DNA from 4 places in the Peribacillus sp. NPDC058002 genome. Region 3 is predicted to be linked to each of the others. Evidence: riboswitches for the same ligand, from Rfam matches in the RefSeq annotation. Region 3 holds a riboswitch; each other region holds the start of a gene.
What was found. Region 3 has a riboswitch for glycine ahead of ACFVSH_RS09140 (amidohydrolase). Riboswitches for the same ligand answer to the same signal wherever they lie in the genome.
Positions count from the first base shown of each region.

Region 1 (8,065 bases), on a different contig from region 3:
TTTGCCGCCTCACTGCCTTTACAGTTTCCGCAAATACCTCTGCTCCGCCGTCTTTTAAATCATCACGAGCAACAGCGGTAATCACAACATGCTTTAAGCCCATTTGCTCTACTGATTCTGCGACACGTTCAGGCTCTTCCCAATCAAGCTCTGATGGTAGCCCTGTTTGAACTGCACAGAACCTGCAAGCTCGTGTACATATACTTCCTAAAATCATGAAAGTTGCCGTCTTTCGGACCGCCCAGCATTCATGAATGTTAGGACATCTTGCTTCTTCACAAACTGTATGAAGCTTTTTTTCACGCATCATTTTCTTTAAGTCCGTATATTGTTCATTCGTATTTAATTTAATTTTAAGCCATTCTGGTTTACGAAGATTACTGATGGACATTTTATTTCTCACTCCTATGAGCATATGTAATTTTAGCTTAAAGAGGTTATTCAATTGCCTATAAAAAGACCGATTGAGTTTCTCCGTTCTCTGACATTTTGGTTCTCAAGACTTCTTCTCCTTGCACATCTTCGCTCTTTTTGTCATCCTTTTTACACGTGCTTATATGAAACCACCATGAATGAAATAATGAGATTTGAGATTCTTCTCTTTATTTTCATCCCTGGTGGTTCATGTTCAATTATTAATTTATGACTTTACCGTTTCTTCCTCTACTACTTCCTCTTTGGAATAACGCAAGATCGGTTGTCTAGCTGCTTGGACCTCATCCAATCGCCCGATGACCGTAGTATGTGGTGCGTCTAAAACAACCCCTGGGTTTTCTTCCACTTCTTTGGCAATTTGAATCATTACATCCGCAAAAGCATCGAGTGTTTCCTTCGACTCTGTTTCTGTCGGTTCAATCATCAAACATTCCTCAACATTTAACGGGAAATAGATGGTCGGCGGATGGTAGCCGAAATCTAGCAGACGTTTTGCCATATCAAGCGTTCTTACACCCAGCTTTTTCTGCCTAGATCCGGATAGGACAAATTCATGCTTGCAAATTTGTAAATATGGCGCTTCAAAATATGGCTCTAATCTTTTGCGAAGGTAATTCGCATGAAGCACGGCACTTTCAGATACTTGGCGCAGCCCTTCAGGCCCCATCGTGCGAATATAAGTATACGCCCGCAAAAGAATTCCGAAGTTTCCATAATACCCTTTTACCCTTCCGATAGAGTGCGGATAATTAGCGTTCAGCACATATTTATCACCTTCTTTTTCTATGCGCGGCACTGGCAAGTAAGGAGTAAGTTTCTCTTTCACACCGACAGGGCCTGCCCCTGGACCGCCACCTCCATGAGGCGTCGTAAATGTTTTGTGAAGATTTAAGTGCACGATGTCAAAGCCCATTTGACCTGGTGTTGTTTTACCTAAAATGGCATTGGCATTCGCTCCGTCATAATATAATAGGCCCCCTGCTTCATGGACAACCTTTGCGATTTCCACAATTTCTTTTTCAAAAAGTCCAAGGGTATTCGGATTCGTCAACATTAGCGCAGCTGTATCAGGTCCCACATGTTTCTTTAATTCTGCTAGGTCAACTAATCCATTTTTATCGGATGGGATCGTGATCGTTTGAAAACCAGCAACACTTGCACTTGCAGGATTTGTACCGTGCGCGGAGTCTGGAACAAGTACTTTCGTTCTGGTTTCACCTTTTTGAGCATGATACGCCTTAACCATCATTAAACCTGTCCATTCCCCTTGAGCCCCTGCAGATGGCTGTAAAGTTACAGCATCCATTCCTGTAATGACAGCTAGCTCTTCTTGCAATTCATATAAAACTTCTAATGCACCCTGTACGGTTTCAACGGGCTGATATGGATGAATGCGGCTAAAGCCTTCCAGACGTGCCACATCTTCATTTATTTTCGGATTGTACTTCATCGTACAAGAACCCAGTGGATAGAATCCATTATCGATCCCATGGTTTTTATTAGAAAGCGCTGTGTAATGGCGGACAAGCTGCAACTCTGATACTTCTGGGAGCTCCGCCGGTTCGTCACGAATTAAATGCTTTGGAAATTTGTCATTTAAATCAACATAGTCAACGTCACTATTCGGAATACTTGAACCTACACGTCCTGGACGACTTATTTCAAAAATTAACTCATTATATTCAACCATTCACAATCGCCTCCAAAGCATCAACAAATTGGTCAATTTCTTCTTTTGTTCGCTGCTCAGTCACAGCAAGCAGCATTTGATTTCCAAAGCCGTAATCACTTTCTAAATCAAATCCACCGATAATACCCGCCTTAAGAAGTTTTGCATTGACTTCCTTTACCGGTCGAGGAAGCCCGACAACAAACTCATTGAAGAATGGTGCTTCATTGATTATGGTAAAGCCCTTCCGTTCTAAAGTTTTCGCCATGTAATCAGCTTTCTCAATGTTTAGCTGTGCCATTTGACGAATCCCTTGCTTTCCAAGTGATGTCATACAAATAGAGGAGGCAAGAGCATTTAATGCCTGGTTGGAACAAATATTGGATGAGGCTTTATCACGGCGTATATGCTGTTCACGTGCTTGAAGTGTTAACACAAATCCACGCTGTCCTTTTTCATCTGCTGTTTGGCCTACAATTCGTCCTGGGATTTTGCGCATGAGTTTTTTATTTACCGCAAAATAGCCGCAGTGCGGACCGCCAAAGGACATCGGGATTCCTAATGGCTGCATATCACCGATCACAATATCTGCCCCAAGTTTCCCAGGAGCTTGTAAGAGTGCTAGTGCAAGAGGATTGGCGCTTACGATTAAAAGGGCACCTTTTTCTTCCGCAATTTGCTTTATTGCTTGTAAATCCTCTATCGAACCGAAGAAATTTGGATATTGAACAATTACGGCAGCAGTGTCCTTATCAATTTGTTCTTGCAGCTTACCTAAATCTGTAACCTCATCAACAAGATTTACCTCCTCAGCTGTGTATCCCGGACCTCCAGCTACTGTATGTAAAATAGCACGGGATTCAGGATGTACCGCTTTGGATACAAGCACTTTTGAACGTCTTGTAGATGCAACGGCAAGTGATGCAGCTTCTGCAAGCGATGTAAACCCATCGTACATGGAAGAGTTAGCCACATCCATTCCTGTCAACTCACAAACCATCGTTTGAAATTCAAAAATCGCTTGTAATTCACCTTGACTGATTTCCGGTTGGTAGGGGGTATAAGCTGTGTAAAATTCGGAACGTGAAATCATATGATTTACCACACTTGGAATATAGTGATCATATGTACCCGCACCTAGGAAAGTTGGGTAATGATTCGCATTTTTGTTTTTTGTAGCAAGCTGATTCATTTTTTTCAAAAGAAGCGGTTCAGGAACCGCCTCTGGAATGTTTAGCTCATCCTGCAGGCTAATTTCAGCTGGAATATCTTCAAATAACTTATCTATAGAAGAAATATCTAAAAATTTTAGCATTTCTTCTTGGTCCTGTTTCGTATCAGGGAGGTATCTATAAGTGGCTGTCATATTATTCCACTCCTTCATTAGTAAATGCTTGATATTCATCTTCGTTTAGAAGTGAATCTAACTCTTTTGGATTGGACATTTCTACTTCGACTAACCACCCTGCATCAAATGGGTGCTCATTAATCGTCTCTGGAGAACCTTCTAACTCTTCGTTTACAGTAACTACCGTACCTGAAACAGGTGAGTAAAGTTCGGAAACGGCTTTAACTGACTCAATCGTTCCCATCGATTCATTGACAGTTACTTCATCATCAATCGCCGGATTTTCAACAAAGACGATATCCCCCAATGCCTTTTGTGCATAATCAGAGATCCCAATACGTACTCGATTTCCTTCTAATTGTTGTACCCACTCATGTTCTTTGCTATATCGTAAACTTGATATCACTTTTGTCATTGTATTTTCCCCTTTTCTTTTTCACTATTCATATAATTCCGAATATAATTTAGGTGATTTACTCATAGCAGGTCGTCGATTTCGGGCTGCATGCAAGGTAACGGAAATCAACTTAAGAAAACTACACGATAACTCTATTAAAATATTTCCACTTATCTTTTGTAGAATGGTGTATCAACAATAACGGCTTCAATCAGTTTATTTCGGATTTCCACTTTTATCGGCGCCCCCACGTCAGCTTGGTCGGCTGATATCAAGGCAAGACCTAAGCTTTTCTTCAAAGATGGTGATTGTGTTCCGGATGTAACAATACCTATTTCCTCTCCACCTTTAGAAATTACCTTGTAGCCATGACGCGGAATCCCTCTGCCTGTTACTTCAATTCCTACTAATTTTCGTTTTAATCCAGCTTCTTTCTGTTCTGTAAGAACAGATTTTCCGATAAAGTCACTTTCTTTATTCGTCTTTACGACAAAGCCGATTCCTGCTTCAAGCGGGCTGATGTCTTTACTCAGTTCTTGGCCATAGAGTGCAAGCCGTGCTTCAAGACGAAGCGTGTCCCGTGCACCTAGTCCGCATGGTTTTAATCCACTCGTGGCTCCTGCTTCTAAGATTTTTCCCCAAAGTACTACCGCTTTGTCTGCAGATAAATAAAGTTCAAATCCATTTTCTCCTGTGTACCCTGTACGGGATACAAGTACGTCGGTAATCCCAGAGATGTTGACATGCTGGGCGAATTTAAAAGAACCAATTTCTGATAAATCTATTTCCGTTAACTTTTGCAGAATGCTTTCTGCCTTTGGTCCTTGGATGGCAAGCTGAGCGATGTCTTCCGAAATATTTTGGAGCGCCATCTCTCCTTTTACACGCTGCTTCATCCATTCGTAATCTTTCTCAATGTTTGCTGCATTAATGACAAGTAAATATTTTTCATTCCCTAATTTATAAACTAATAAATCATCGACCGTTCCACCGTCTGGATAACACATTGCGGTATACTGTGCTTGATTGATGCTAAGCTTTGTCACATCGTTTGTAACAAGGTAGTTAATATAACTCTCGGCATCTTTCCCTTCCACAAGCACTTCTCCCATATGAGAAACATCAAAAAGTCCTGCTTCTGTTCGAACAGCTTCATGCTCTTCTAATATGCTTGTAAATTGAACTGGCAGAGCCCAGCCACCAAAATCAATAACTTTTGCCCCGTACTTTTTATATACTTCAAAAAGCGGTGTTTGCTTTAATGCTGTTTCAGTACCCATGATCTACCCCCAATTATGATTATTTGCAAAATAAATGTTCTTTCATCCGTTTGCCGGTTTCTTTCATCGCCAGGCCTCCAAATGACGTTTCTCGAAGGGTCCATGGCATATCATTTCCTACCTTATACATGGCATCACAAGGAATGCGGCTTTCAATTCCAGCTAGAGACATGTCAGCCGCTGAAAATGCAATCGAAGCTACCCTTTTCTTACACAGTTATTGGCTGTTGAAATAACGGATAAACATCACAAATCCCTTTGGTTGTTTCTCTTGCTTTCTCAAGAACGTCTTTATTTCCTTTACTCTTTAGAACAGTTGCAATCACTTCACCAATTTTCACCATTTCTTCTTTCTTCATGCCTCGAGTCGTTAAAGCTGCTGTTCCCATTCGGATACCGCTCGTAACAAATGGCTTTTCTGGATCATATGGAATCGTATTTTTATTAACAGTAATGCCCGCTTCTTCTAATAATTTCTCTGCTTCTTTTCCTGTTAAATTCCACGGACGCAAATCTAAAAGGACAATATGATTATCTGTTCCACCAGAAACAAGGGCTGCACCTTCATTTTTTAATGTTTCGCCAAGTGTTGCAGCATTTTCAATGACTTGTTTCGCATAATCCTTAAAGCTTGGTTGTAAAGCCTCGTTGAAAGCAACCGCTTTTGCTGCAATGATGTGCATGAGTGGGCCGCCTTGAATTCCTGGGAACACGGATTTATTAATCGCTTTGATAATTTCTTCATCGTTCGTTAAAATGATCCCCCCGCGAGGTCCTCTCAATGTTTTATGAGTAGTACTTGTCACAACATCTGCATATGGGATTGGGGACGGGTGAAGACCAGTTGCTACCAGCCCTGCTATATGAGCCATATCCACCATAAGTTTTGCACCAACTTGATCGGCAATTTCTTTAAATCTTGCAAAATTAATCGTTCTTGGATAGGCACTTGTCCCTGCAATAATCAATTTAGGTTTTTCTTTCTTTGCCATAGCTTCCAACTCATCATAATCAATTAATTGAGTATCTTCTTTAACTCCGTAGGACACAACTTCAAACCATTTTCCTGAAACGCTGACTGGACTTCCATGAGTTAAATGGCCACCATGTGAAAGGTTCATCCCCATCACTTTATCACCAGGCTGCAGCAGTGCGAAAAAAACTGCGAAATTGGCTTGTGCACCTGAGTGAGGCTGAACATTTGCATATTTTGCACCAAAAAGTTTCGTTAAGCGCTCAATAGCTGCTTGTTCTGCCACATCGACAAATTCACATCCACCATAATAGCGCTTTCCTGGATAACCTTCTGCATATTTATTTGTCATCACGCTTCCCATTGCCTCTAATACATCTGGGCTAACGAAGTTTTCTGATGCAATCAATTCCAGGGTTTGATGTTGACGTTGTCCTTCCTTCTCAATCGCTTCAAAAATGGTTAAATCATTTTGTTTTAAACTCATTTCATTTTCCCCCTAATCATTTTTTGATTATTCTGAATTTTAATACGGTTCGAGACACTAAAATCTCTTTCCCGCTACATCTACTTTTCTATGAAGACTGTTAAAAACAGTATGATTTACTACCTTTTTTGCACGCAAAAAAGGACAGAAAAGGGTAACGTAGCGTTCTCTACCCTTCTCTGTCCTTTTACCTGAGAGTTTAGCTCCATTTTAAATAGAACCTTTCCCCTTTGGTGGCGTCCTTGTTTATACGCGCTCTCCAGAGGTGCGTCCAGTTGTGGTTCCATCTACCTGAGAGATTTGTTCCAAGGGTCTTTTTGGAACTTGCTCCTTCGGTGGCTTGTGTCGCATTGCACTCTCCCACAACTGTCATTCGCTTATTCAATTTGGTACATTTAGAATAGTAGTTGTGATTAATTATGTCAAGCAATTTTGAAAGCGTTAACAACACTATTCTAAAATAATCCCTTTCTCATCAAAATATAAGCATTCATATATCTTAATGGTTGCTTATTAAAGCGGGCAGACTGCCACTTAATTTCCCACTACCTTCCTCTGATTCGTCTGATCTACCTTCGTTTTTCGCATCTTATAAATCGCAATCAGCAAAAGAAACCAAACAGGAGTTACGAACAAGGCAACACGAGTATCTTCCGCAAGTGCAAGCACAACAAGTACGAACGCTAGGAAAGCAAGGATCAAGTAATTAGAAATTGGATAAAGTGGTAATTTAAATTTGTTCATTTTCGCTAGATCTGGCCTTGTTTTGCGGTATTTCAAATGACTGATGACAGTAATTCCCCAAATAAAGATGAAACATACTGTAGAAATACTTGTAATTAACGTAAATACTCCTTCGGGCATTAAATAGTTCAAAACAACGGAAGTTAGAATGACGACAGTTGAAAAGGCCAATGCATTGGAAGGTACTTTACGGGCATTAAGTTTTGCAAATGGCACAGGTGCATTTTTATCTTTGGCAAGTGAGTATACCATCCGGCTTGTACTGAAGATTGCGCTGTTACATGCCGAAGCGGCCGATGTTAGGACGACAAAATTGACGATACCGGCAGCTGCAGCGATACCAACTGCCACAAATACTTGGACGAATGGGCTTTCCGATGGGATGATTGCGTTCCACGGATAGACACTCATAATGACAATAAGTGCGCCAATGTAGAAAATTATAATCCGGATAGGAATATTATTGATTGCTTTTGGGATAACTTTCTCTGGATCTTCTGTTTCACCCGCTGTAAGTCCTACAAGTTCAATACCAACAAACGCAAACACTACCATCTGGAATGAGAGGATAAAGCCATTTATTCCATTTGGGAACATACCTTCGTGTCTCCATAGATTTGTGAAACTGGCTGCGCCTGAATCTGTGGAAAAGCCTTTAATAATCATGAAAATACCGATACCAATTAGTGCTAGAATAGCGATAACTTTAATTAATGCGAACCAGAATTCCAT
Region 1 covers NZ_JBHVQU010000082.1:3,543-11,607, forward strand. The annotation lists gene lipA (lipoyl synthase) at 1-391, opposite strand, end outside; gene gcvPB (aminomethyl-transferring glycine dehydrogenase subunit GcvPB) at 641-2,125, opposite strand; gene gcvPA (aminomethyl-transferring glycine dehydrogenase subunit GcvPA) at 2,118-3,470, opposite strand; gene gcvH (glycine cleavage system protein GcvH) at 3,472-3,867, opposite strand; gene gcvT (glycine cleavage system aminomethyltransferase GcvT) at 4,020-5,129, opposite strand; gene ACFVSH_RS15075 (L-serine ammonia-lyase, iron-sulfur-dependent, subunit alpha) at 5,149-5,346, opposite strand; gene glyA (serine hydroxymethyltransferase) at 5,339-6,589, opposite strand; glycine riboswitch at 6,759-6,862, opposite strand; gene ACFVSH_RS15085 (amino acid permease) at 7,124-8,065, opposite strand, start outside.
Region 1: linked by a shared signal. The riboswitch ahead of glyA (serine hydroxymethyltransferase) and the one ahead of ACFVSH_RS09140 (amidohydrolase) in region 3 are both predicted to bind glycine.

Region 2 (8,065 bases), on a different contig from region 3:
ACAATCCCAATGTATTGGGGTTCGTCAGCATCAAGGCCGCGGTATCCGGTCCGACAACACGCTTTAAATCCTCAAGGTCGACTAACCCATTTTCATCCGACTTCACTGTAATCGTTTCAAGCCCGGCAACAGTTGCAGAGGCAGGATTCGTACCGTGTGCAGAATCAGGTACAATCACTTTAGTCCGTTCTGTATCGCCATTCGCTTCGTGAAAAGCGCGAATCATCATCAATCCAGTCCATTCACCGTGAGCACCTGCTGCAGGCTGTAATGTCACTTGGTCCATCCCGGTGATTTCCGTTAAGTGTTCCTGCAAATCAAATAATAGTCCCAATGCTCCCTGAACAGTAGCCGGATCCTGATATGGATGGATATGGGCAAAACCGTTGAAGCGCGCCACATTTTCATTTATTTTCGGATTATATTTCATCGTGCATGAACCCAGCGGATAAAAACCCGAATCCACCCCATGATTCCGCTTGGAAAGTGCTGTATAATGACGCATGATATCAAGTTCGGACACCTCAGGAAGTTCTGCCTCTTCTTCACGGATGTAGTCGGCAGGAAGGATTTCTTCGAGCGAAATAGTTGCAACATCCATTTCTGGCAGACTGTATCCGATTCGACCGGAAGTACTGATTTCAAAAATGAGTGATTGATCTTGATTATTCATGTTGATCCCCCAATTCCTGCGCAAGTGCATCAATTTCTTCTTTAGTTCTAAGTTCAGTTACCGCGACCAGCATATGATCTTTCAGCTCAGGATAAACCGTCCCTAAATCGAAGCCGCCGATCATCCCTTTTTCAAAAAGGTTTTTATTGATTTCTGAAAACGAAGCAGGCAGTTTAATGACAAATTCATTAAATGAAGGACCGTCGAATATCACTTCCACCCCTTTTGCCATAATTGTTTTTTTCGCATAATGCGCTTTTTGAATATTTTGCACAGCCATTTCTTTGACACCCTTTTTCCCAAGCGCGGTCATTGCGACAGAAGCTGCCAAGGCATTCAAAGCTTGATTGGAACAAATGTTGGATGTGGCTTTGTCACGGCGGATGTGCTGTTCACGAGCTTGAAGGGTCAGTACAAACCCCCTTTTACCATTTTCATCCACCGTTTGACCGACGAGTCGGCCCGGAACTTTCCGAACAAGTTTATTAGTAACGGCAAAATAGCCACAATGAGGTCCCCCAAATGCCGCTGGAATGCCGAATGGCTGGGCATCCCCCGTTACGATATCTGCACCGAGTGCTCCAGGGGATGTCAAAGCTCCCAATGCAAGCGGGTTACTGGAAACGATAAACATGGACTTGACACCATGAATGATTTCCTCCATTTCTTTCAATGGCTCGATGCGGCCAAAAAAGTTCGGATATTGCACGATCACTCCTGCAATGTCATCATTCGCCAATTCGCTTAAAGCAGCTAAATCCGTCACACCGTCTTTATAAGGAATTTCGACCACTTCCACCCGTTGCCCTTTCGCATATGTCTTCACAACTTCCCTTGATTCAGGATGAACGGTTCCTGAAATGAGAATCTTCTTGCGCCGCGTCTGGCCTGAAGCAAGCATGGCTGCTTCGGCTAGCGCCGTCCCGCCATCATACATGGAGGAGTTAGCTACATCCATTCCCGTCAATTCGCATATCATCGTTTGATATTCGAAGATCGCCTGAAGCTCGCCCTGTGAAATTTCTGGCTGATACGGTGTATAAGCCGTATAAAACTCAGAACGGGATAAAACATGATCGACGATGACCGGTGCGTAATGATCATAGACACCCGCACCAAGGAAGGAAGCATAGTTTTTAAGGTCCGCATTCTTGGCAGCTAGCCTTGATAATTCTTTCATTAATGCAGGTTCCGATTTAGCAGGCTTAATATCGTATTCTCCTTGAAAGCGAACGCTTTCAGGGATATCATTGAAAAGTTCTTGAGCAGAAGATACCCCTATAACTTCCAGCATTTCTTGTTTATCTTGCTCTGTCATGGGTAAATAACGATGTTTCATCTAATGACCATTCCCCTCTATTTACGTGGTTTTTTATAAAAAGGTGTTTGTATGATAACGGCTTTCAAACGCTTGGAACGGATTTCCACTTCGACTTCCGCATCCAGTACCGAAAATTCCTTATCGATAAGTACCAATCCCACGTTTTTCTTCAATGTGGGTGATTGGGTACCGGTCGTGACCTCACCAATGACTTTATCACCGCTGTAGATCTTATACCCATGACGCGGAATGCCACGGTCAATCATTTCAATTCCCACAAGCTTGCGGGGAGCTCCATTCTCCTTTTGCTCAGCAAGAACGGCTTTCCCGAAAAAGTCCACTTCCTTATCCACTTTCACTGCAAAACCAATACCGGCTTCTATCGGGGTGATGTCCGCTGAAAGCTCCTGCCCATACAGCGGCAGCTTCGCTTCAAAACGCAGGGTATCACGAGCACCTAAACCAATCGGCTGAACCCCCTCTTCCTTTCCGGCTTCCATAATCGCCTTCCAAAGGGCAGGACCATTTTCACTGTCACTATATATCTCAAAACCATCTTCACCAGTGTATCCAGTACGGGATACCAACGTGGAGATACCGTTAATCAGGACATTTTCCTTGAACTTGAAAAATCCAATTTCACTTAAGTCAGTATTTCCCGATAGTTTTTGTAATATCTTTTCTGCAGATGGTCCTTGAAGTGCCAGCTGTGTATAGTCACTCGATACATTCGTAATTTGGACATCTTCCGTTAAATTAGCTTGAAGCCAATTGAAATCTTTTTCTGTATTCGCTGCATTGACCACGAGCAGATAGTCGTCCTCTGCCCTTTTATACACGATAAGATCATCAACCGTGCCTCCGTTTTCATAACACATGGCGGTATATTGGGCACCGCCCTGCTGCAGCTTTGATATATCATTAGTCAGCATCTTCTGTAAAAAGGAAAGGCTTCCAGGACCCTTAACATCGACTTCCCCCATATGGGAAACATCGAATAACCCCGCTTTTGTACGTACGGCTTCATGTTCGTCCTTAATACCCGAAAATTGGACAGGAAGTTCCCAGCCGCCAAAATCGATCGTTTTACCTCCGTATTCACGATAAACCTCAAATAGTGGTGTTCTTTTTAAATTGGTCAAAAAATGACCCCCTTCAGATTTTTTTTAAAAATTGATTGGCTTCATTATCAAAAGCTTCTTGTCATTTCGCATCAGGTATATCCTGATTCATGATGTGAAAAAAGCACAAAAAAGGACAGAGAAAGCCCATTTGAGCTTTTTCTCTGTCCTGAAACCTGAAAGTTTACCTATGTAATAGGTTTTCCCCTTTGGTGGCCGTCCCAAAACGGGCGGCGCTCTCCAGAGTTGCGTCCAATAAGAGTTCTTTTGCCTGAGAGATTCACTGCTAAGTTTGCTCCTTCGGCGCTACATCCGTAGTCTCTCCCCTTATCTTCACCCGCATATGAATGGTTCGCCAATGAAAGGAAGCGAAATAGCCCCAAGCATCGGTAAAACCTTTGAGCATCATGGAATGCATTCTCTGCCAATTCTCCTAAAACTTCAGAAACCGTTTGAGTGTCTCCTTCAGTAATCTTGGATAAATTAAGAGCCTATAGCCCATACTAAGAAAACGCGAACTGCAAAATAGATGTACAAAGATTCTTTGTAGCGTTTGGAAATTGAATTTTCTAAATATACTTATATCCTACCCTAAGAAACTTATCTCTGCAATATCTTTTGAAGAGAAATATTTTTCTTACTTCACATACGAAATGTTCGGGTTTTGACCCTTTATTAAGGAAATTATGATTTAAGAGGGAGTTATTTCTATGAAAATCAATATATCCTTCAATTCTGAATGGAATGACGAGCTTCTGCAAAAAATGGAAAATGACGGTCCATGGGGAAATTGGGATCTTTATAAGTTGGCGGTTCAAATGGAGGAAAATCTTATCATCCCTGATTTTGAAGGTTTACAGGCGCCCAAGCACCTTCCGCAGTTAACCCCGCTTCCCCATCAATTGGAAGCAGCGAAGCAAGTGGTGGAAAAGATGAATGGAAAGGCCATTTTAGCTGATGAGGTGGGGCTCGGAAAAACAATTGAAGCAGGCTTGATCCTAAAAGAGTATATGATTAGGGGCCTTGTAAAAAAAGTATTGATCCTTGTTCCAGCCTCCCTTGTCACACAATGGGCTTTTGAATTGAATACCAAGTTTCATATACCTGCAGTTGTTCAGAGAAAAAGTTATGTTTGGGAATCCTGTGATGTAGTCATTTCATCCATCGATACAGCTAAACGCGCTCCACATCGAGATATCATTTTCACTCAGGAATATGACTTCATCATTATTGATGAGGCTCATAAACTTAAAAATAATAAGACGAAGAACTATGAATTCGTCCAAAATCTGAAAAAGAAATTTTGTTTACTCCTGACAGCCACTCCGATTCAAAATAAAGTCGAGGAGATTTTTCACCTCGTTTCGTTATTGAAACCGGGCCACTTGGGAAATGCTTCGCTCTTTTCGGAAAAGTATAAAGGGAAAGGCCGCAACATCATTGAAGATGAACACCTAAAGGAACTGGTCAATACTGTCATGATTCGAAACCGGCGGGCCGATACTGGCATTGAATGGACAAAACGGCATGTGGAAACCATCACCATTGAATTTTCTCCAACGGAACAGGCATTGTATGATGCTGTTTCCAAATTCAAGCCTATTTCGGATGGATCAAAAGGAAGCGCCTTTTCGGCTCTCACCCTCCAAAGGGAAGCATGCAGCAGCAGAGAGGCGGTCTTTTATACTTTAAAGAATATGAAAGAAAAATATGATCAGCCTTCCCCTGACTTTTTGGCAAAGCTTGATGATTTATTTTCTAAGGTGAATGAAACAGTTCAAAACTCCAAGGCTGAAAAAGCTTTGGAACTGATCAAGAAAATTGATGACAAAGTGATTATCTTTACCGAATACCGGGCGACTCAGCTATATCTCCAATGGTACCTTCAGCAGAATGGAATTTCTTCGGTTCCTTTCCGAGGCGGTTTTAAGCGCGGAAAGAAAGACTGGATGAGAGAATTATTCCAAAAGAATATACAGGTATTAATTGCAACAGAAGCTGGCGGGGAAGGGATAAACCTTCAGTTTTGCCATCACTTGATTAATTTTGACCTGCCATGGAACCCCATGAGGCTCGAACAGAGAATTGGACGGATTCACCGCCTTGGTCAGGAAGAAGATGTAATGATTTATAACTTTGCCACGAAAAATACAGTAGAAGAACATATTCTGAAGTTACTATACGAAAAAATAAATTTATTTGAAAAAGTAATTGGAGAATTGGATGATATTCTAACCAAACTGGATATTAACAATATTGAAGAATATTTAATCGATGTGGTCGGCGAGTCCAAAACAGAGGGCGAAATGAAGATCAAGATGGATAATTTTTCATCATTAATCCAATTCGCCCAATCCATGAAGGAAGGTGAGGTTCATGCAGCAACGGGAAATTCATGATTTTTTAAAAACTTACTTTAAGGCCAACGATTGTGAAATACTGGATAATGCGCCGGCCCACCTTACAGTCCAATTGACGATTGAAATGGATAAAGAATTGATGAATAGACCCTTTTATTGGCATTATCTAGAAAAAACAGGTGGCGTTCCGAACCCAGCACAGATGACTTTCATTACCGATCCCGAACAGGCTCCAGCCGATTTAAAGGGAGAAATGATTCATTTTGGCTCCCCACGCCTACATCAGATTATTCAATCAACCAAAAAGCTGGCAGGGTATACTAGACTTTTTGAGGATGCTCCTCCACCAAAGGGCGGCGGAAATAATCCTTTGTTTCCTTGGCTGACCCTGAATGTGAAAATATCCTATCAATGTGACCGTAAAAAAGATACTTTCATGTCGATCGGATTGAATTTAATCTCGGGTGAAATCATGGAAGGGTTTCACCATCGGGTTTTACCTGTAAAGGTCACCCCAAAAATACCGGATTACTCCTTTACGCTTTCACCTTTAATCATGCCCAAGAGTGGATTGGCAAGACTGGATACATACATCAGGACCAGTTTCGAGGATGATGACCATTCCTGGGCGGAGGAAGCAATGCTGCGCTGGCAGAATGATTTGAATTTATTGGAGCATTTTTACAAGGATATGGACGAAAAAAGTGAGAGTTATTATACCGAGAAAGAAGCACTAAAAGCCCAATATGAACCCAACATCAGAATATCCATCATAAACGGAGGATTATTTTACCTGTCAGATAGGGCATTGGGATAAGTATAGAACGAAAAGAAACAGATGTCCTAAGTTCGGGACATCTGTTTCATTTTTTGATATTTTTCCTTACGAACATCGACAAAGCAAAAGGGACAATGCCAAACCAATGGGACATACCATGATTTTTATCCTCTTTTCTGTGACGGCGCTTTTCTTTTCGTTCTTTTTTCGTCAGATTAAAATACTCGACAAGCTGCTGCGTCAGATATTTTATATAAGCGTTTGTAGACATTTAAAATCATCACCCTATGCAAAGTATGCCCGGTTTACGCTCCTTTTATTCCTTCGCTTGTACCCTGAACACGTGAACCTGTCGCGTTCCATTTAAAAAAAGTTTTGATTTTCGTATTACACAGCCTGCTTTTCCAACCATTCCTTCACTTGCCCAGCTTCTTTATCGTATTGAATGATGACCCTCCCCTCGCGATCATTTTTGGTCGTGGAAGAAAACTCGATATATACGTAAGGACCTTCTTGTTTCATCAAGGAATACCGCACCACACCATTGGGATATGAAATTTCCCCCTGGATGATTTTTGGAATCTCTTCGCTCCAATCTGCCGTCACATCCTTGATGGCTAGATGGACAAGGTGGTCGGCCACAAGCGATTCTTCCACTTCTTTATAAAACTTTTTATCAATGATAAACTGGTCTATCATTAGTATCGTGAACATGATGAAAACACTCGCTACAATCATGACCATCGGGAAAACGACTCCTTTCTGATTATTCATCGACTTTCGCAACATTCCTAATGAATGGGTGAAATCTTCGACTGAAAGTAGTCCCTGCTTTATCCGTTATATTTATTACAATGGCGCCGCCATCCTTCTCAACCTGAAATTCAGAAATGTTCTGCAAGATGACCTCATGCCCCATTCCATTCACTCGTCTTCGGACCTTATCTTCATATTGTTCATACGATGATAATTGCTCACCTGAAAGCAAATATAATTTATTTCCCATTACATCCTGAACTTTGGAACTTCGGACCTCCTGCTTCATTTGCATGGTAAAGACCTCCCACTCTTTAGGATGCAATTTATCAACGAATCCCATTTGGGTGTGAATGATAGAAAAAAGCTGTAGAACAAAAAGGGACGTCGTCATTAAAATCATTAAAGAAAAAAGCATTTCGATCATCGTAAAGCCATCATTTTTTCGCAGCATCACAAATGGATTCCAGATTACCCGATTCATCTTCATAACGTACACACCCTTCAATCATTCCCGGGAAATCCCCATGGTCCTTCCAAACCAATTCATAGGATCTTTTTTTATAAATGATCTCCTGACCAACTGCTTCTATCTCCCCATCCATGAACGCCGTCAATCTTTCATATAATAAATGGTGGGCTTCTGTCCTTACGGCAATATCTTTCCGATCCATCAATAACACTTCAAGAATTGGCAAAATGGCAAGGACCAGGAATATACAAACGGCAAAAGCGGCTATCAGCTCAAGGTAGACGTAACCTTTACAATTTCTCAATCCTGAACCTCCCTTTACCGATATTGAGGATCAGCTTGTACTTTCCCTTTGAGGTGTCAATCATAATCGTTCCGGCTTTTGAAGCATTTCCATACTGATTAAAATGAAAGCTGAACCCCAAAGTGCCACTTAAAAACTTTATATCCTTAGGTATGCTTCTCTCTAGGACGACCCCTTCCTTATATGACGAAACGGTATAAACCTTTTGGGTATTATCAATATGGAGGTAAATCAAGCTCTCATGACTGATGGCATACTGTTGTGCATAGAAAAGATCCTC
Region 2 covers NZ_JBHVQU010000026.1:2,639-10,703, forward strand. The annotation lists gene gcvPB (aminomethyl-transferring glycine dehydrogenase subunit GcvPB) at 1-673, opposite strand, end outside; gene gcvPA (aminomethyl-transferring glycine dehydrogenase subunit GcvPA) at 666-2,012, opposite strand; gene gcvT (glycine cleavage system aminomethyltransferase GcvT) at 2,030-3,136, opposite strand; glycine riboswitch at 3,278-3,361, opposite strand; glycine riboswitch at 3,365-3,452, opposite strand; gene ACFVSH_RS07655 (DEAD/DEAH box helicase) at 3,826-5,514, shown strand; gene ACFVSH_RS07660 (YqhG family protein) at 5,492-6,292, shown strand; gene ACFVSH_RS07665 (YqzE family protein) at 6,339-6,524, opposite strand; gene comGG (competence type IV pilus minor pilin ComGG) at 6,641-7,027, opposite strand; gene comGF (competence type IV pilus minor pilin ComGF) at 7,020-7,499, opposite strand; gene ACFVSH_RS07680 (hypothetical protein) at 7,447-7,785, opposite strand; gene comGD (competence type IV pilus minor pilin ComGD) at 7,772-8,065, opposite strand, start outside.
Region 2: linked by a shared signal. The riboswitch ahead of gcvT (glycine cleavage system aminomethyltransferase GcvT) and the one ahead of ACFVSH_RS09140 (amidohydrolase) in region 3 are both predicted to bind glycine.

Region 3 (8,065 bases):
GGGATTCATGGTCACCTCCGTAACAGAAAACGGGATGATCCGCTTTCAGACTTTGGGAGGCTGGTGGAGTCAAGTGCTATTGGCCCAAAGAGTCGAGATCATAACCGATAACGGTCCGGTCATTGGTGTCATCGGTTCGATTCCGCCCCATTTGCTTGATGAATCGCAACGCTCAAAACCAATGGATATCAAAAATATGCTGATTGATATCGGTGCGGATGATAAGGAAGATGCGAAGAGAATCGGTATAAAGCCAGGTCAGCAGATTGTACCGATTTGTCCATTCACTCCCATGGCCAATGAGAAGAAAATCCTCGCAAAAGCGTGGGATAATCGTTACGGCTGCGGACTTGCGATAGAATTGTTAAAGGATTTAAAAGGTGAAACGTTACCGAATATCTTATATTCCGGGGCAACCGTCCAGGAGGAAGTTGGATTAAGGGGTGCGCAAACTGCAGCACATATGATCAAACCGGATCTTTTCTTCGCTTTGGATGCAAGTCCGGCGAATGATATGTCCGGCAGTAAGAATGAATTTGGCCAGCTAGGAAAAGGGGCACTGCTCCGCATTTTCGATCGTTCGATGGTCACTCATCGCGGCATGAGGGAATTCATCCTTGATACGGCCGAGTCGAATGAGATTCCATATCAATATTTCGTATCCCAAGGCGGCACGGATGCAGGGCAAGTCCATATTGCAAACGAAGGCATTCCAAGCGGGGTGATTGGCATTTGTTCCCGCTATATTCATACACATGCATCCATGATTCATATTGATGATTATGCCGCTGCACGTGAACTGATTGGGAAATTGGTTCGTTCCTGTGATAAAACGACATTCGAGACCTTGATTAATAACGGTTGATGGTGGAAGCTGAAATGGAAAGGGATGCTGTCATGTATCCTTTTCCATCAGCTTTTTTTACATAGAAGGAAGGTAATTATATTGAAAATAGCAGTAGGCAGTAAGAATCCGGCGAAAGTAAGTGCCGTGCTTGGTGTATATGAAGATGCAGAAATCATTTCGCTTCAAGTGGAGAGCGGGGTCCCGGAACAGCCTTTTTCAGACGAGGAAACGATGGAGGGGGCAATGACACGTGCCCGGAACTGCTTGATTCACAGTGATGCCGAAATGGGCATCGGGCTTGAAGGCGGTGTCGTGAAAATGGGACAGGCCCTGTTTTTGTGTAATTGGGGTGCAATGGCAACAAGGGACGGTGAGGTCTTTGTAGCTGCCGGAGCGAGAATCCCAATTCCGGGAATTGTTGCTGAGAAGCTGCTGGACGGTGAAGAGCTGGGCCCGGTGATGGACGCCTTCACAAGGCAAGAGAATATTAGCAAAAAGGAAGGAGCGATCGGCGTATTTACAAATGAGCGAATCACCAGGGGGGACATGTTCCTTCATATCATGAGGATGCTTGCCGGTCAACACGAGTATAAGCTGAAAAAGAAAAAACAGGATTTTTGAATCCCCGTCATGGAAAAGCGGGTTTCGAATGATGGAAACGAATACTGCCAAAACAGAGCAGGAACGGACAGGATTTTATTGAGCGGCCTTGCTAGTATAGTAACAAGGGGGGAACGAAATGGGGTGGGTTGAATCAATCCAAAAGGCCATCGAATATATCGAGGAGCACTTATTGGAGGACCTGACGATCGAGAGCATTTCCAGGCAGGCGAATGCCTCAGCTTTTCATTTTCAACGGACTTTCACCATCTTAACGGATATAACCATTGGTGACTATATCCGTCGTCGAAGACTGACCTTAGCGGCCCAGGAGATTTCATCAACAAATGGCAAGGTCATTGATTTAGCCTACAAGTATGGCTATGACACCCCCGAGGCATTCTCGAAAGCTTTTCGAAGGCAGCATGGGGTATCTCCAAGCGAAGCCCGAAAGTATATGGGGAAACTGAAATTCTATGAACGCCTGGTGATACAGGTGATTCTGAAAGGGGCAAAACCGATGAAATACAATATCCTTGAAAGGGATTCCTTTCAATTGATTGGAATCAAGCAGGAGTTTTCTTTGGTTAATGAAGAGAATTTAATCGGGATTCCAAAGTTGTGGGAGAAAGTGAATGCGGATGGAACAGGTGATAGGTTAGCTAAGCTGAACAATGGCCAAATAGATGGCTTGATTGGTGTATGTGTCGATAAGCGGACTGTGGAAAAAAATGAAACGATGGATTATTGGATAGGAGCAGAGTATGCCGGGAAAGTGCCTGAAGAGTTTTCAACCCTTACGATACCGGCTTCCAAGTGGGTTGCATTCGAAGTTCACGGACCTATGCCTGATGCCATCCAACAAGCTTGGAAACGAATTTTTTCCGAATGGTTCCCTACCAGCGGTTATGAACATGCCGGAACTCCAGAATTGGAAGTATACGCGAATGACGACGCTTCAAACCCTGACTATTACTCTGAAATTTGGATTCCCATAAAAAAGGGATAAGTTAAAAAATTCTTTTCGCTTGCAGGGGAGGCCCTGCAAGCCTTTTTTCATTTCTTTATAATGATCAAACATTCATACTTGAGCTGAGCAGTTAAGGGGCAGGGAGTTTTTACAGCCCTTCTTCAAAAATATAAGAAAGCACTTTCATCGCTTGATTAACGGATTCTACCGTGACACTCGCCTTTTCCGATAATTCCTTTAAGGCATGATGATGGGATTCCGGACGAATCAAAATAAGCGGTTTACCCAGGGAAATGGCGGTGCTTGCGTCCATGGCGGTATTCCACTGTTTATATTTCTCGCCAAATAGAGCGACAACAAGATCAGCTTTTTTCATCAAAAGAGCTGTCCGCAAATTATTGATTTGGGAAGCTGCCGCATCCTTCAGGATGGGATTCGGCTGTTCCCCGAGGATATCTTCACCGATATTATCGGAGCGATCATGATTTTCCATCGGGCCTACAAATTCTAAAGGGAGCTTCAGTGCAGCGGCCTTCTCTCTCAGCTCACTTCTCCAATTCGAATGGATCTCCCCAGCAAGATACACGGTTAACTTCATTGTTTTCCTCCTCGGTATTAAAATTGCTTTCATTGTACCATGTTTTTTAGAAAATGGATGAATCCCATAAATAAGGATAATATTATCCATAAGGTAGTAAAAGAGACGGCTGGAGGAATGACGATGGCTTTATCGAATAAGAATATTCTTGTTTTCCTGTTGATAAGCAGTTTGATCGCGGGCTGCTCAGGTATTGAGAGACAAACCGAAAAGGCAATGAAGGCTGCTGAAGTGGCTTTTCGTGACGATGAAAAACAGCCCAATCAAGGGGCGGGGCTAATTCAGGTTTATCTGCCAAAGGATTTTAAAGTAGTGGAAGAACATGATAATAATTTGATTTTACAAAAAGATGATAAGATTTATATATTATTTGTCAATCCAAATGAAAAAGAAGACAGCTCCGTGTTATATTTGGCGATAAAAGAACAAGATGATCAAAATGTAATGCAACATTCTTTCCAAACCGATGATAAATTCGGCTTTATTTCGGTCAAAGAGATACCGAAAGAAAAGTATGAGCTTGCAGTGGGGATCGGCGGGGTGAAGCTGACAACCGAAACGGATAAAGACCAATTAAAAACCGATGCAAAACAAATGATGGAAATCGTTTCATCCGTGCCCCAGAAATAAGCTTTATCACGGCCGTTCAACCGATCCGTATTAATGGTTGATTTCTGGAGAGTCTGGTATGATGGGATTATAAAAACTATGGTGTCATTTAGAGCAGGAGGAATATTCAAATGGAAAATTTACAAACCGTTGAGCAATATGATGCATTGAAAAATGAAGGCAAACATATCTTTCTTTTTTCAGCGACATGGTGCGGGGATTGCCGTGTAATCGAACCGATCATGCCGGAGATTGAAACGAAATTTCCTGACTTTACATTCATTCATGTGGACCGTGATGAATTCATCGATGTGTGTGCGGCGAATGATGTATTCGGCATACCAAGTTTCATCGCGTATGATAATGGTGTAGAGCTAGGCAGATTCGTGAGCAAGGATCGCAAAACGCAAGAACAAATTGAGGAATTCATTCAATCACTATAATTAATTTCCCCTTCTCGCTGGGGATTTTTCAATGAAGAGGAGGGTCAGTCATGAAAATGGACAGCACGAAGCTGAAAAATATCCTGAAAGAACGTTTAAAAGATGAAAATCGCACATTCAAATTCGATAGCAAGCAAGATACGTTACGGGTGGAAAATGTGAAGACCGGGAAGGGGATCACCATCGAGTTGCCTCCTGTACTTGCTAACTATGAAAACGTACAGGAAAAGGCCATCGATGAAATTATCTATTACGTGGAAGAGGCCCTGAATGTGATGGGGGGAGAACACAGCATGGAAGGCAAGGAGAAATTCATTTTCCCAGTCATCCGCTCGACCTCCTTTCCAATGGAATCGGAAGCAGGAAATCCATTTTTATTCGATGAGCATACGGCTGAAACCCGGATTTTTTATGCCCTTGATTTAGGGAAAACCTACCGTCTTATAGATGAAAAGATGATTCAACGGGAAAATTGGCAGGGTGACAGGATCCGTGAAATTGCCCTTTTCAATGCCCGTTCCCTCTCCACTGAAATGAAGTCGGATATCGTTGCAGGTAATGCATTTTATTTTTTGAACACGAATGATGGGTATGATGCCAGCAGGATCCTGAATGAATCATGGCTTCGGGAAATGAAGGACAAGGTCGAGGGAACCATGGCTGTTGCCATTCCCCATCAGGATGTCATCATCATTGCCGATGTGAAGAATGATACGGGCTATGATATTCTTGCTCAAATGGCGATGAGCTTCTTTGCCAGCGGGCATGTTCCGATAACGGCTCTATCATTTCTTTACGAAGAAAATGAGTTGGAGCCCATCTTCATTATGGGTAAAAACAAAAAGCGTGAACAATGATATATTAAACTTTAAAAGGACCGTGTCAGCATCTGACATCGGTCCTTTTAAAGTTTAATAGAGTTTATGACTCTTAGAGTTGATATTTATTTTTTTATCGGTGATAATTAAATTGTAATATTTTGAAAATACAGAATAAAACGATAGAACGAGCGTATGAACGTTGTGGGAGAGTGCAAAGCATTGAGCCGCCGAGGGAGCAAGTTCCGAAAATATCGCTTGGAGCAAATCTCTCAGGTAAATGGAACCGCAGCTGGACGCAACTCTGGACAGCGCGCAGGAAGTGTGCCGCCAACTGGGAAATCTCCACGACCAAAATGGAGTTGAATTCTCAGGTGAAAAGACAGAGAAGGGAGCGGCAGGTTTGCGCAACCCTTCTCTGTCCTTTTTTAATTGGCTTTATGCATACAAAAGGTTTGCAGCGAACACGGAACTTACTAATATGCCAATCAACTTAAAATAATGGGGGAGAATAATCGTGAATGTGAAAAGCAAATTAATGAACATGCTGGAAGCCCGTAAAGAGGAAATGGTTCAAATCCGCCGTCATTTACACGAGAATCCGGAGCTATCCTTCAAAGAAGAGAAAACGGCAAAATATATCATTGATTTTTATAACGGGAAAGATGTATCGATTCAAACGAATGCAGGAAATGGATTAGGGATCATCGTGACGATCGAAGGCGGGAAACCAGGGAAAACGATAGGTCTCCGTGCCGATTTCGATGCACTGCCGATTACAGAAGAAGCGGAGGTTCCGTTCCGTTCAAAAAATGAAGGTGTCATGCATGCCTGCGGACACGATGGGCATACCGCTTATTTATTGGTACTGGCAGACTGCATCATTGAGCTGAAGGATTCCCTATCAGGTACGATCAAAATAATTCATCAACATGCAGAAGAAACACCTCCTGGTGGAGCGAAGAGCATCATGGAATCAGGGGTTTTGGATGAACTGGACGCTGTCTTCGGAATCCATTTATTCCCTTCGCATCCAGCAGGGGTCGTCGGGTATCGCAGCGGCTATTCGATGGCTGGACGGACCTATTTCAAATTAGCCATAAAGGGTGTAGGCGGCCATGGTTCCTCCCCGCATATGGCTAATGATACCATTGTGGCAGGCGCCCATTTCGTGACAGCCGTACAAACCGTAATCAGCCGCCGCTTGAACCCTTTTGATATGGGCGTAGTCACAATCGGCTCCTTCGATGGAAAGGGAAGCTTTAATGTCATTAAAGATCGTATAGAAATTGAAGGGGATGTCCGTTATATGACGGCAGAGACCCAGCAGCTGATCGATAAGGAAATCCACCGGATCGTTAAAGGGATAGAAACGGAATTTGATGTTCAGTGCGAGCTTACATATGTGCCCGATTATCCTCCGTTATATAATGACCCTGAACTGACTGGATTCGTGAAAAATAGCCTGGAAAGCATGAATGACAAAGATATTAAGAATGTTGTGGAATTTCCGGTTTTCTCAGGTTCGGAAGATTTTTCGTATTATGCAGAAAAGATTCCTGGCTGCTTCTTTTACATTGGCTGTAAACCGAAAGGGGTGGAGAAGGCCTATTTCAATCACCATCCTAAATTCGATATTGATGAAGAGGCCCTTTTGATCGCCTCCAAATCAGTGGCGCAGGTTGTATGCAGTTTTTATGAATGGAAATAGTCTTCTTTGATCTTTGTTTGCAAAAAAAAAACGCAGAAACCCACAAAACACCGTTCGGTATTAACGAACGGTGTTTTATGGGTTGCGGCATGTATTTGAATGCCGCCGGCGGTTTCATGAAGGATGTTGCAATGAATTGGCCAGTCTGCTTCCAAGGCTGCATGAAAACTTAATCTCTTTGTAAACGCGATTTAACAGCGGTGTTTTATTTAAATAGTAGACTAGGGGCTAATGTTAATTCGCAATTGATAGGTTTAAACTCATTCCAGAAGGGGTTTAATAGGGTAGGAGTTCTGCGAACTACGTTAAGTTAGCAGGAATGCGATAAAAAATATAGATGCCAATCCCAATTCAGCTTAAATTTTCTCGATATTTTTAAAATAACTGGTAGAATTAGTTACATAACTACAGATGTAGAAAGAGTGATAGTTTTGAAATGGCTAAATAAGATGAAAAAATGGTTCCAAGCAGAGGAAATTATTGAAATCGAAGAAATTATTATAGATGAGCCGCTTGATGAAGAGACATTAAAGAAAATGGATTTTTCAAAGCTTTCGAAGTCAAAGAAAGAAGAAATAAAAGATTATAATCAAAAAGTGGAAAAAATGTCCCAGACGCCAGACCCGGATACGAAAATCCTGTTTCAATATCCAAAAGGACAGTTCAAGTTTCCGCTCATTCCAGACCGGGAGCAGAATAAAAGAAAGCCTAGGGAAAGGAACAGGGAAGAAAATGAACCCAAACAGGGGAAAAATGTGACCAAAGAAACAACGAAAAGGCCTGTAAGGGATAGTGAACCAAAACGGAGAAGCTTCGACCGGGAGGAAACCTCAAAAATAGTCCCGTCAAATACTCCATTCCGCCCAACGGAAATCCCTTCACCCATTTATGGGTTCCGTCGTCCGGAAAAAAAAATAGTCCCACCTGAAGAAATTGTCGAATATGAATTAGAAAGCAAAATGCCCATCCTAAAAAAAGAAAGAGCCGATATCGAGATTCCGGTATCGATCCCTGAAATTCCAAAAGAAGTGTCACATGAGGAAATGACGATAGAGCCATCCGTTCTTATACCGGGAAATGCGGAAGAAAAAAGGGGAGATTCGGAGATACCCGCTTTCTTTCGCAGGAATTCCATAGAGTCACTGCCCGAAGAAGCAGTAAGCGAGCCTGACATAATTGAGCCTGCGGTGGAAAAAGAGGCTATTGAACAGGACCAGGTCGATTTTGGACGCGAAGTCGCTGTATCCATCATCGAACAGGCCGACGACACACCGCCTGAAGCTATATCGGTTCCGGAGGAGGTTGCTGCACAATCAAATCAACCATCCGTCAGTCAAGGGACACTGCCTGAAGATTCATCAGAGGCAACACCTGAGGGGCAGCCAAAACGTCCGAAAAAACATATCCCATTCAATGTGATGATGCTTAAGCAAGACCGGGAAAAAAACAGCTTCATGGATAAGATGATG
Region 3 covers NZ_JBHVQU010000034.1:833-8,897, forward strand. The annotation lists gene ACFVSH_RS09105 (M42 family metallopeptidase) at 1-865, shown strand, start outside; gene ACFVSH_RS09110 (DUF84 family protein) at 947-1,468, shown strand; gene ACFVSH_RS09115 (GyrI-like domain-containing protein) at 1,587-2,456, shown strand; gene ACFVSH_RS09120 (YtoQ family protein) at 2,566-3,015, opposite strand; gene ACFVSH_RS09125 (hypothetical protein) at 3,139-3,645, shown strand; gene ACFVSH_RS09130 (thioredoxin family protein) at 3,756-4,067, shown strand; gene ACFVSH_RS09135 (DUF1444 domain-containing protein) at 4,118-4,924, shown strand; glycine riboswitch at 5,081-5,184, shown strand; gene ACFVSH_RS09140 (amidohydrolase) at 5,409-6,596, shown strand; gene ACFVSH_RS09145 (DNA translocase FtsK) at 7,028-8,065, shown strand, end outside.

Region 4 (8,065 bases), on a different contig from region 3:
GGCTTTTTGGAAGGGAGCGGTGTCGCTTGAATGCCTGCAAGCGGGTGAGCTTCATTAACCGAATTTCCAATTATTTCTTGCAGGAAAGATAACCGCTCTTTGAAATCTTTTCCATCATTCACAGTTCCAAACTGCAGCGCCTTCGTTGATAAGGGGAGGCCGCCTGGTGCCTTTCCGATGCCAAGGTCTACCCTGCCTGGCGAGAGATTCGATAATACGTGAAAGTTTTCCGCCACCTTATATGGACTATAATGCTGAAGCATAACACCTCCGGAACCTACCCGAATCGATTTTGTCTGGGCTAATAAATAAGAAATCAATACTTCCGGGGAGGACCCCGCCAGCTGTTCGGCATGATGATGTTCCGATACCCAGAAACGGGTATAACCCCACTCTTCTGCATGTCTAGCCAGATTAATGGTTTGCTGTAGCGCATCAAATGCTGAAGCTCCTGGAAATATCGGGCTCTGGTCTAAAATGCCAAGCTTATAACTCATATTCTCTCCTCCGTTTTAATTCAAAGTTTACTTATGTGAATAATTATATTTTGACATATCCTATCATCTAAAACATGCTAATGGCAATGGTTTTACTAATAGAAAAAAATATTGTATTGATAGAAAATATCTATCAATTCGATTGTATCTGTAATTGCTGATGGTTTTTCTCAAATTTCCGAATCGATAAAAGAATGTCTTTCCATAATAAAGGGGATTCCATCCCGTGATTTAAATGCGTCAGATAGATGTGCTGCTTTATCTTGAGTAAATGTGACACATCCACTTCAATCAAATTTCCCTGTTCTAACTCTTTTTTAATACATAAGTACGGTAAAAATCCGATACAGCTTCTGCTAAGAATTAGCGACTTCGCCACTTCCAGGTGATCAACCTGAAAATCAATGCGCGGCTCTACATTGGACACTTCAAAAATTTTATGAACGTGGTTCCAGTCAAGTGCACCACACTCAAAAAATACCAACGGCTCCATTGCTAATTCCTGTACTGTTAGCCCAGTTCGAAGTTGAAATGGATGTCCTGGATACACGACTAAACGAATCGAATTATCAAGGGTTTTGTAATTTTGCAGACCACTATGTGTAACATCCTTCATAAAGGCTATATCAACTTGTTTCTGAAGCAATTTTTCCATTAATGCATCATTTGTTGCTGAAATAAATTTAAAGCGTAAATTTGGGTTTTCCTTTTTCCATAGAGGAAGAGCAAATGGAATAAAGTATTGCGATGTAATGATATTAGCCCCAATCGTTATTTCCTCCAGTTCGCTTCCTGTTTTCAACTGCTTTTTCCCCTGGTGAAAGGTACGAATAATTTGATCAGCAAATGGAATGAAGGCTTTCCCTTTTTCGGTTAAAATAATCCCTCTTCCTTGCCTCTCAAATAGTACTGAATCGAGTTCACTCTCAAGGGTCTTAATTCTTGCCGAAACAGTTGGCTGTGATAAAAACATTGCTTCTGCGGCTTTATGAAAACTATTAAGGTGAACAACATACATAAATGCTTCAATATGATCAATATTCATCTTGCCAACTCCTTTTCCAAAATGAACGCAAAAAGCTCCTGTTCGCTTTTCGCGTTCAGGAGCTTTCGGTTGTCCAATCAGCTCATCCACTTATAATAATTCTTTCTCCGATTTTAATCTGATAAAACCAATAAGTAAAGTATAATTTAATTTACAGAACAACAAAAAATCACGATATATTTTTTACGTTTTCATACATTATGATATTCAAGGAACGTAATAGTAATTATGCAGATGAAAATTTCAGGATTCTAAGTAAATAAAACGAATACTTTTTGGCCGTTTCAGAACTTTTCCAAACTGTCCATCCTGTCTACGTTATATTTTTTTCTCCTTATAAAATAGAAAAGAACTGTCATCCTAATGGAGTAATTCCAATAATGACATAAGGAGAGAAACCACATGCCTCAGCAACAAATTGATATCAACCAATTAAATCAAGCAAAAGCAAACGTTACCCTTACGCAAACCTTACTTTCACAAGCAATTGAAAAATCTTCCTCTGATCCAACTTTGGCACAAGAAGCCATTAAACAAGCTGCTCAAGAAATCGCCCAAGCCCAATCTTCCGTAAATCAGGTATACAATACAGTACAAGCTCAGCAAGCGGAATGATTTTGAGCATTATCTCGATTAATTGATTCAAAACAAGAAGAAAGAGGCCTATATCCAAATTTAGGAATAGGCCTTTATATAACGAATGTTTTTGGTGAATCCAAGCTTTTTCACCCCCACTTATTTAATGGCGGTATACTTTGTGGGAACTTAAACGCATTGTATGGATCATACCTCGTTTTCACTTCCCTAAGCCGTTTGAAATTTTCTCCATAATACGCAGTTGGCCAATCTTTGATTAGAGTATCCGGCCAATTCACATAGTCACCGGTAGTAAATGGCGACAAGGCATGCTTCAGGTCCTTGATCCAACGAATGTTTTGCCGCTCTTCTTCTGGATTGGTCCATGTAGCCTGATACTCCTGGGCGATGATGGCATCGCGATAATAAAAAGCTGTCTCCTTTGGATCTTTAAGCCCCGCCACTCCTCCTAAGGATTGGTGCCAAATGGCTGCATCTTCATTTGGAGCATTTCCTAAAAAATGTTTCATGGTCATGATTGCTTGCTGCGGAAAAGCTTTTTCAATGAAAGATCCTGACCTCTTTCGATACGCCGGTTGATTTCCAGCTGGATAATCAAAGAATCTTACGGCTTCAATGTATGGGACTTCCTTTATCATGACATTTATTGGTGAACCAGTTTTTGTCAAAGGCTTTAATAGCTGCTTCAATCTATGTGACGTTCCAACAAATTCACCTTTAGCAAAAATTTCGTTTGCTTCCTTTGCCTTGAACTCTATTTCTGAAGTTAAGCATTCATCAGCTTGAGGGGCCCAATCCTGCCAGGCTTCAAACACCGCTTCGAAATCTTCCCACCCCCATGTGACGGAGAAAATAGATACCCTTGATACGGGGGTTACCCTGAAAGTAAGAGAAGTGACTATGCCAAAGTTTCCCCCTCCTCCCCCGCAGCAAGCCCAAAATAAATCACTATTGATTTTCCTATTTGCTTTAATGAGTTTGGCGCCCCTCTTTCCACACGCCCTTACCATTTCTATTTCAAGTAGATTGTCACAAGTAAGTCCAAAGCGCCTCGTTAACATACCTATTCCACCGCCGAGCGTAAGACCTACAACACCAACACTGCTTTCGGTCCCTGCCGGAATCGTCGTTCCATAGTTCCATAACGTATTATATACTCGCCCTAAATCAGCTCCGGCTTCAATTTTTGCGATCATTTTTTCACGATTGACCTTGATATTGTACATTTCACTAATATCAATGACTAGACCGCCATTCACTAATGAAAAATTTTCATAACTATGCCTGCCGCTCCTAACCCGGAAAGGTGCATGATTTTCCCGGGCCCACTTCAATGAATTCAACACATCATCGGAATTTTGACAAAACACAATGACCTTTGGGAATTTAGAAAAACTTAAGTTATTATTTATCCTGGCACGCTCATACTCAGCATCATTAGGTGTAACGATACGCCCGGTAAGCTTTGTTCTTTCCAAAAGATAACCCCTTCCTCGAGTAAATATGTTACATCCTATGAAAAAACCTGGCAGGAAGATACATTCCTCTTGCTGGCCCTCCCTTGTAATGGGGTCAATTTAGCTTTACTCGTGAATTTTTCAGTTTTACTCGTGAATTCAACGCATTTACTCGTGAATTCCACGGTTTTACTCGTGAATTCCAGCTTTACTCGTGAATTCAACTACTTTACTCGTGAATTCCACGCATTTACTCGTGAATTCCACGCATTTACCCGTGAATTCAACGGTTTTACTCGTGAATGAATTCAGCAATTGATCCCCAAAAAAAAAAAAAGCCCTTCTCGAGTTAAGAGAAGGGCTTTTTGTTACCTTATCAGGAAATCTCATCATTGGATTTAACATCCAATGGTGTTCGTTTATCCATTTTCAGCATGTAATAACTTGCTGCGACCAAGGCTAGGAAAACGATCCCGACAACCAAGGAAATCCTTGTGCTAGGATTGATCCACATACCGACCAGCACCATCAGTAAAAAGGCAATTGTCGCATAGTTACTGAAAGGGGCCAACGGCATTTTGAACGGATGTTTCTCCATTTCAGAAGCATTCACCTTTCTGAATTTAAGCTCACTGATAAGTATGACAAACCATGGAATCATCCCGGGCAATACACTCGCACTGTACACATAAAGGAATAATTGCGGCGGTGCAAGGTAATTCAGGATAACCCCGATGCCCAATCCTAAAAGTACAGCGATCGTGCAATATGCCGGCACTCCATTTTTTGATACTTTAGCAAAGGCTTTCGGGGCTTGGCCATTCAATGCCAGTGTGTAAAGCATACGTCCTGCACTGAAAATCCCACTGTTGCATCCAGACATTGCTGCAGTGATTACGACAAAATTGATGATGCCTGCCGCTGCAGTGATACCTATTTTGGCAAAGGTTGAAACAAACGGACTGCCTAAGTCATCCAGTTGATCCCAAGGGAAGACGGTCACGATGACGAATATGGCACCAATGTAGAAAATTAAAATGCGCCATATGATTGATTGGATCGCTTTTGTTACGGTCTTGGTTGGATCTTTCGCTTCTCCGGCTGTGATGCCGATAAGCTCAACGCCTTGATAGGCAGCCACGACAAGGGAAAGCGCGAAGAAGAATCCTTTCCAGCCTCCCGTAAAGAAGCCGCCATTTGCCCAAAGATTCGATAATCCAATAGCATCCCCGCCATTCCCTATTCCAAAGAAGATAAGGCCAAGGCCAGCAATGATCATCAATATAATCGTTATGATTTTTATAAGTGCAAACCAAAATTCAAATTCCCCGAAGGATTTTACCGAAATAAGGTTTGCCGCCCCCAAGATGATCATGGCGACCACACCTGGTATCCAAGCAGGTAACTCCGGGAACCAATATTGCATATACAACCCAACTGCGATGATTTCGGACATTCCGACGATTACCCATTGAAACCAATTGCTCCAAGCAGTCATATAACCTGCCAAGGGATGTATATAGCTGCTCGCAAAGGTTGCAAAAGAACCTGTAGTCGGTTCTAAATATAGCATCTCACCCATGGAACGCATGATGAAAAATATAAAAATACCTGCGATTGCATAAGCAAGCATTACAGAGGGCCCGGTCCATTTGATCGTGCTCGCAGATCCCATGAATAACCCGACCCCGATGGTTCCGCCCAAGGCTATCATTTGAATATGTCTTGATTCCAGCCCTCTCTTTAATTCCTTGTTCGACATGATTAACTCCCCCAGATGCAATATCGGTAATGCTTTTCCATCCTTGCCACGAACGACTCTCTTTTAATTAGAATTGCTTTATCGTAATCAATATTACATAACACTTCAATTATGTTTTCTTATCTTATAATAGTAAATATTCTGTAAAAATACAATTGTATTTTTGAAATAAACAGTTACCAATAATATCTTGTCGATTTTTCTAATCTTAAAATATCATTTTAAAAAAATGATGTTCAGTATTTTATAATAGTGTTCGTTCAAAAAGAGTGGAAAACTATCATTTCTGCTTAAACCTTAAGTTAAATACAGACCACTATTAAACTGCGGATAATGCCTGTTTCATTTCAAAAAAATTTGTTGACCAATCGAAAAATAGATGATAGAATTCCAATATTATTTTATAAGCATAATGAATGATCCAACAGTGGAAGATTAACACTGACAGACATTTATTCACAACCGCATACAAGCAAGCGATGAATGCTATGGATGACACTATAGCAGGAGCAGCTTCTGGAGAGACTGTACAAGATGCAGCGCCGAAGGATTCACAATCTCAGGCAAAAGGACAGAAGAGTAACGAATGATAGAATTGTTATTCTGAACCCTTTAAGAGATTGGTATTATCCAATCTCTTTTTTTATTGTCCAATTTGTGATTGGACTTAAAACTACACTCTTGAAAACCATGGAATAGGCAAGCAGGGCAAAAAATCACGCCCATCTCTCCAAGACCATGCAGGTTGAAATCATTCACTAACAAGACTATAAAAAACGGGGGCGCAAGAATTGGCTAAACAGGAATTAAAAAGAGATTTAAAAAATCGACATGTACAACTGATTGCAATAGGAGGAACCATTGGCACCGGTTTATTTTTAGGATCCGGAAAAGCCATACAATTGGCTGGACCTTCCATTATATTCTCCTATCTGATAATAGGAATTGCTTTGTTTTTTGTGATGAGGGCGCTGGGCGAATTGCTATTATCCAATGCAGGTTATGCATCATTCACTGAATTTGCAACCGAATATGTCGGTCCATGGGCTGGATTCGTGACAGGTTGGACATATTGGTTCTGTTGGATCATGACCGCAATGGCCGATATCATAGCTGTCGGTGTCTATATACAATATTGGTTCGATATCCCTCAATGGATTCCGGCCCTAATATGCCTAGTCATTCTGTTAGGGTTGAACCTATTGACCGTTAAGTTATTCGGCGAATTGGAATTCTGGTTTGCCATCATTAAAGTAGTCACGATCATTGCCTTGATCATCGTAGGAATCATTCTTTTGATCATCGGCTTCAATACCAATACCGGAACGGTTTCCGTAACGAACCTATGGAATCATGGGGGCATGTTCCCCAATGGCATTTCCGGATTCCTATTATCTTTACAGTTAGTCGTCTTCTCATTTGTCGGTGTCGAATTGGTCGGGGTTTCCGCAGCGGAAACGGCGAACCCGAGAAAGAACATTCCCTCTGCCATCAATAAAATCCCTGTCCGGATTTTACTTTTCTATGTGGGTGCCCTATTCGTCATTCTCTGTGTCAACCCATGGACACAACTTGATGCCACGAGCAGCCCATTTGTAGAGGTCTTTGCGTTAATCGGCATTCCTGTCGCTGCAGGAATCATCAACTTCGTCGTGTTGACATCCGCTGCTTCTGCATGCAACAGCGGTTTATTTTCAACAAGCCGGATACTCTATACGTTAAGCAGGAATGGCGAAGCCCCTGCTAAACTGGAAAAATTAAATAAACAGGCTGTTCCAAGCAATGCCTTATTAACATCCACCATCGTTGTATCAATAGGGGCATTATTGAGCAAGCTGATACCGGAACAGGCGTTTACCGTGGTGACGACCATCAGTGCCATCTGTTTCATTTGGGTATGGAGCATCATCTTGATCTCCCATATCAAATATTCGAAAACAAGGCCTGATCTAAGAGCTCAATCGACTTTCAAGGCTCCTTTTACACCCTTTGTCAATTACGCTATTTTAGGATTATTCCTATTCATCCTTATTGTTATGCTATTCGCTGAAGCTACACGACTATCACTGCTTTTGACCCCGATCTGGTTCATACTCTTGGTGATACTATATAACTATCGGAAAAAAAATAGCTAAAGGAAATAAAGTCTTGAATTCAATTCGAATTCAAGGCTTTCTCCATCTAAGAAACATATCAAGATTAGGCAGTTGGCGCTTTTTTGCTAAAATATATCACCCAACTCCATTAAATTTTATATCAAAATAGTGTAAGCTATTATATATCATCGGACCTTTTTAAAAGAAGGTAAATCCGTCTTGCATGAATTTTCCTTCCCGGTTTGGTTCACCAAAGCCATCAGTGGCATTGAAGAATAAACCCCATTGATGGACGTTTCACTTATTTAAAACGGAGGGGTTTGTTTAATGAAGATTATATATATCCTTACTCTAGTTCCTTTTATAGGCATACTAGGATTTCTACCTTTTGTTAATAAAATAGAACCATACGTATTAGGGATGCCTTTCAATATGTTCTGGATGGCTATGTGGGTTGTCCTTACCTCTGCCATATTGGGCATCATGTATAAGCTGGATCCCAGGAATCGGGAAGGTGACCCGAAATGAATATTGCTCTCTTAATCATTTTAGCATTTTTACTTCTATCGATATTTTTAGGGATACGCTCTTCAAAAGGAAAAGATATGGAC
Region 4 covers NZ_JBHVQU010000002.1:4,446-12,510, forward strand. The annotation lists gene ACFVSH_RS00700 (LLM class flavin-dependent oxidoreductase) at 1-497, opposite strand, end outside; gene ACFVSH_RS00705 (LysR family transcriptional regulator) at 631-1,542, opposite strand; gene ACFVSH_RS00710 (hypothetical protein) at 1,945-2,157, shown strand; gene ACFVSH_RS00715 (FAD-binding oxidoreductase) at 2,268-3,617, opposite strand; gene ACFVSH_RS00720 (amino acid permease) at 3,973-5,358, opposite strand; glycine riboswitch at 5,865-5,943, shown strand; gene ACFVSH_RS00725 (amino acid permease) at 6,150-7,493, shown strand; gene ACFVSH_RS00730 (DUF3311 domain-containing protein) at 7,782-7,982, shown strand; gene ACFVSH_RS00735 (sodium:solute symporter family protein) at 7,979-8,065, shown strand, end outside.
Region 4: linked by a shared signal. The riboswitch ahead of ACFVSH_RS00725 (amino acid permease) and the one ahead of ACFVSH_RS09140 (amidohydrolase) in region 3 are both predicted to bind glycine.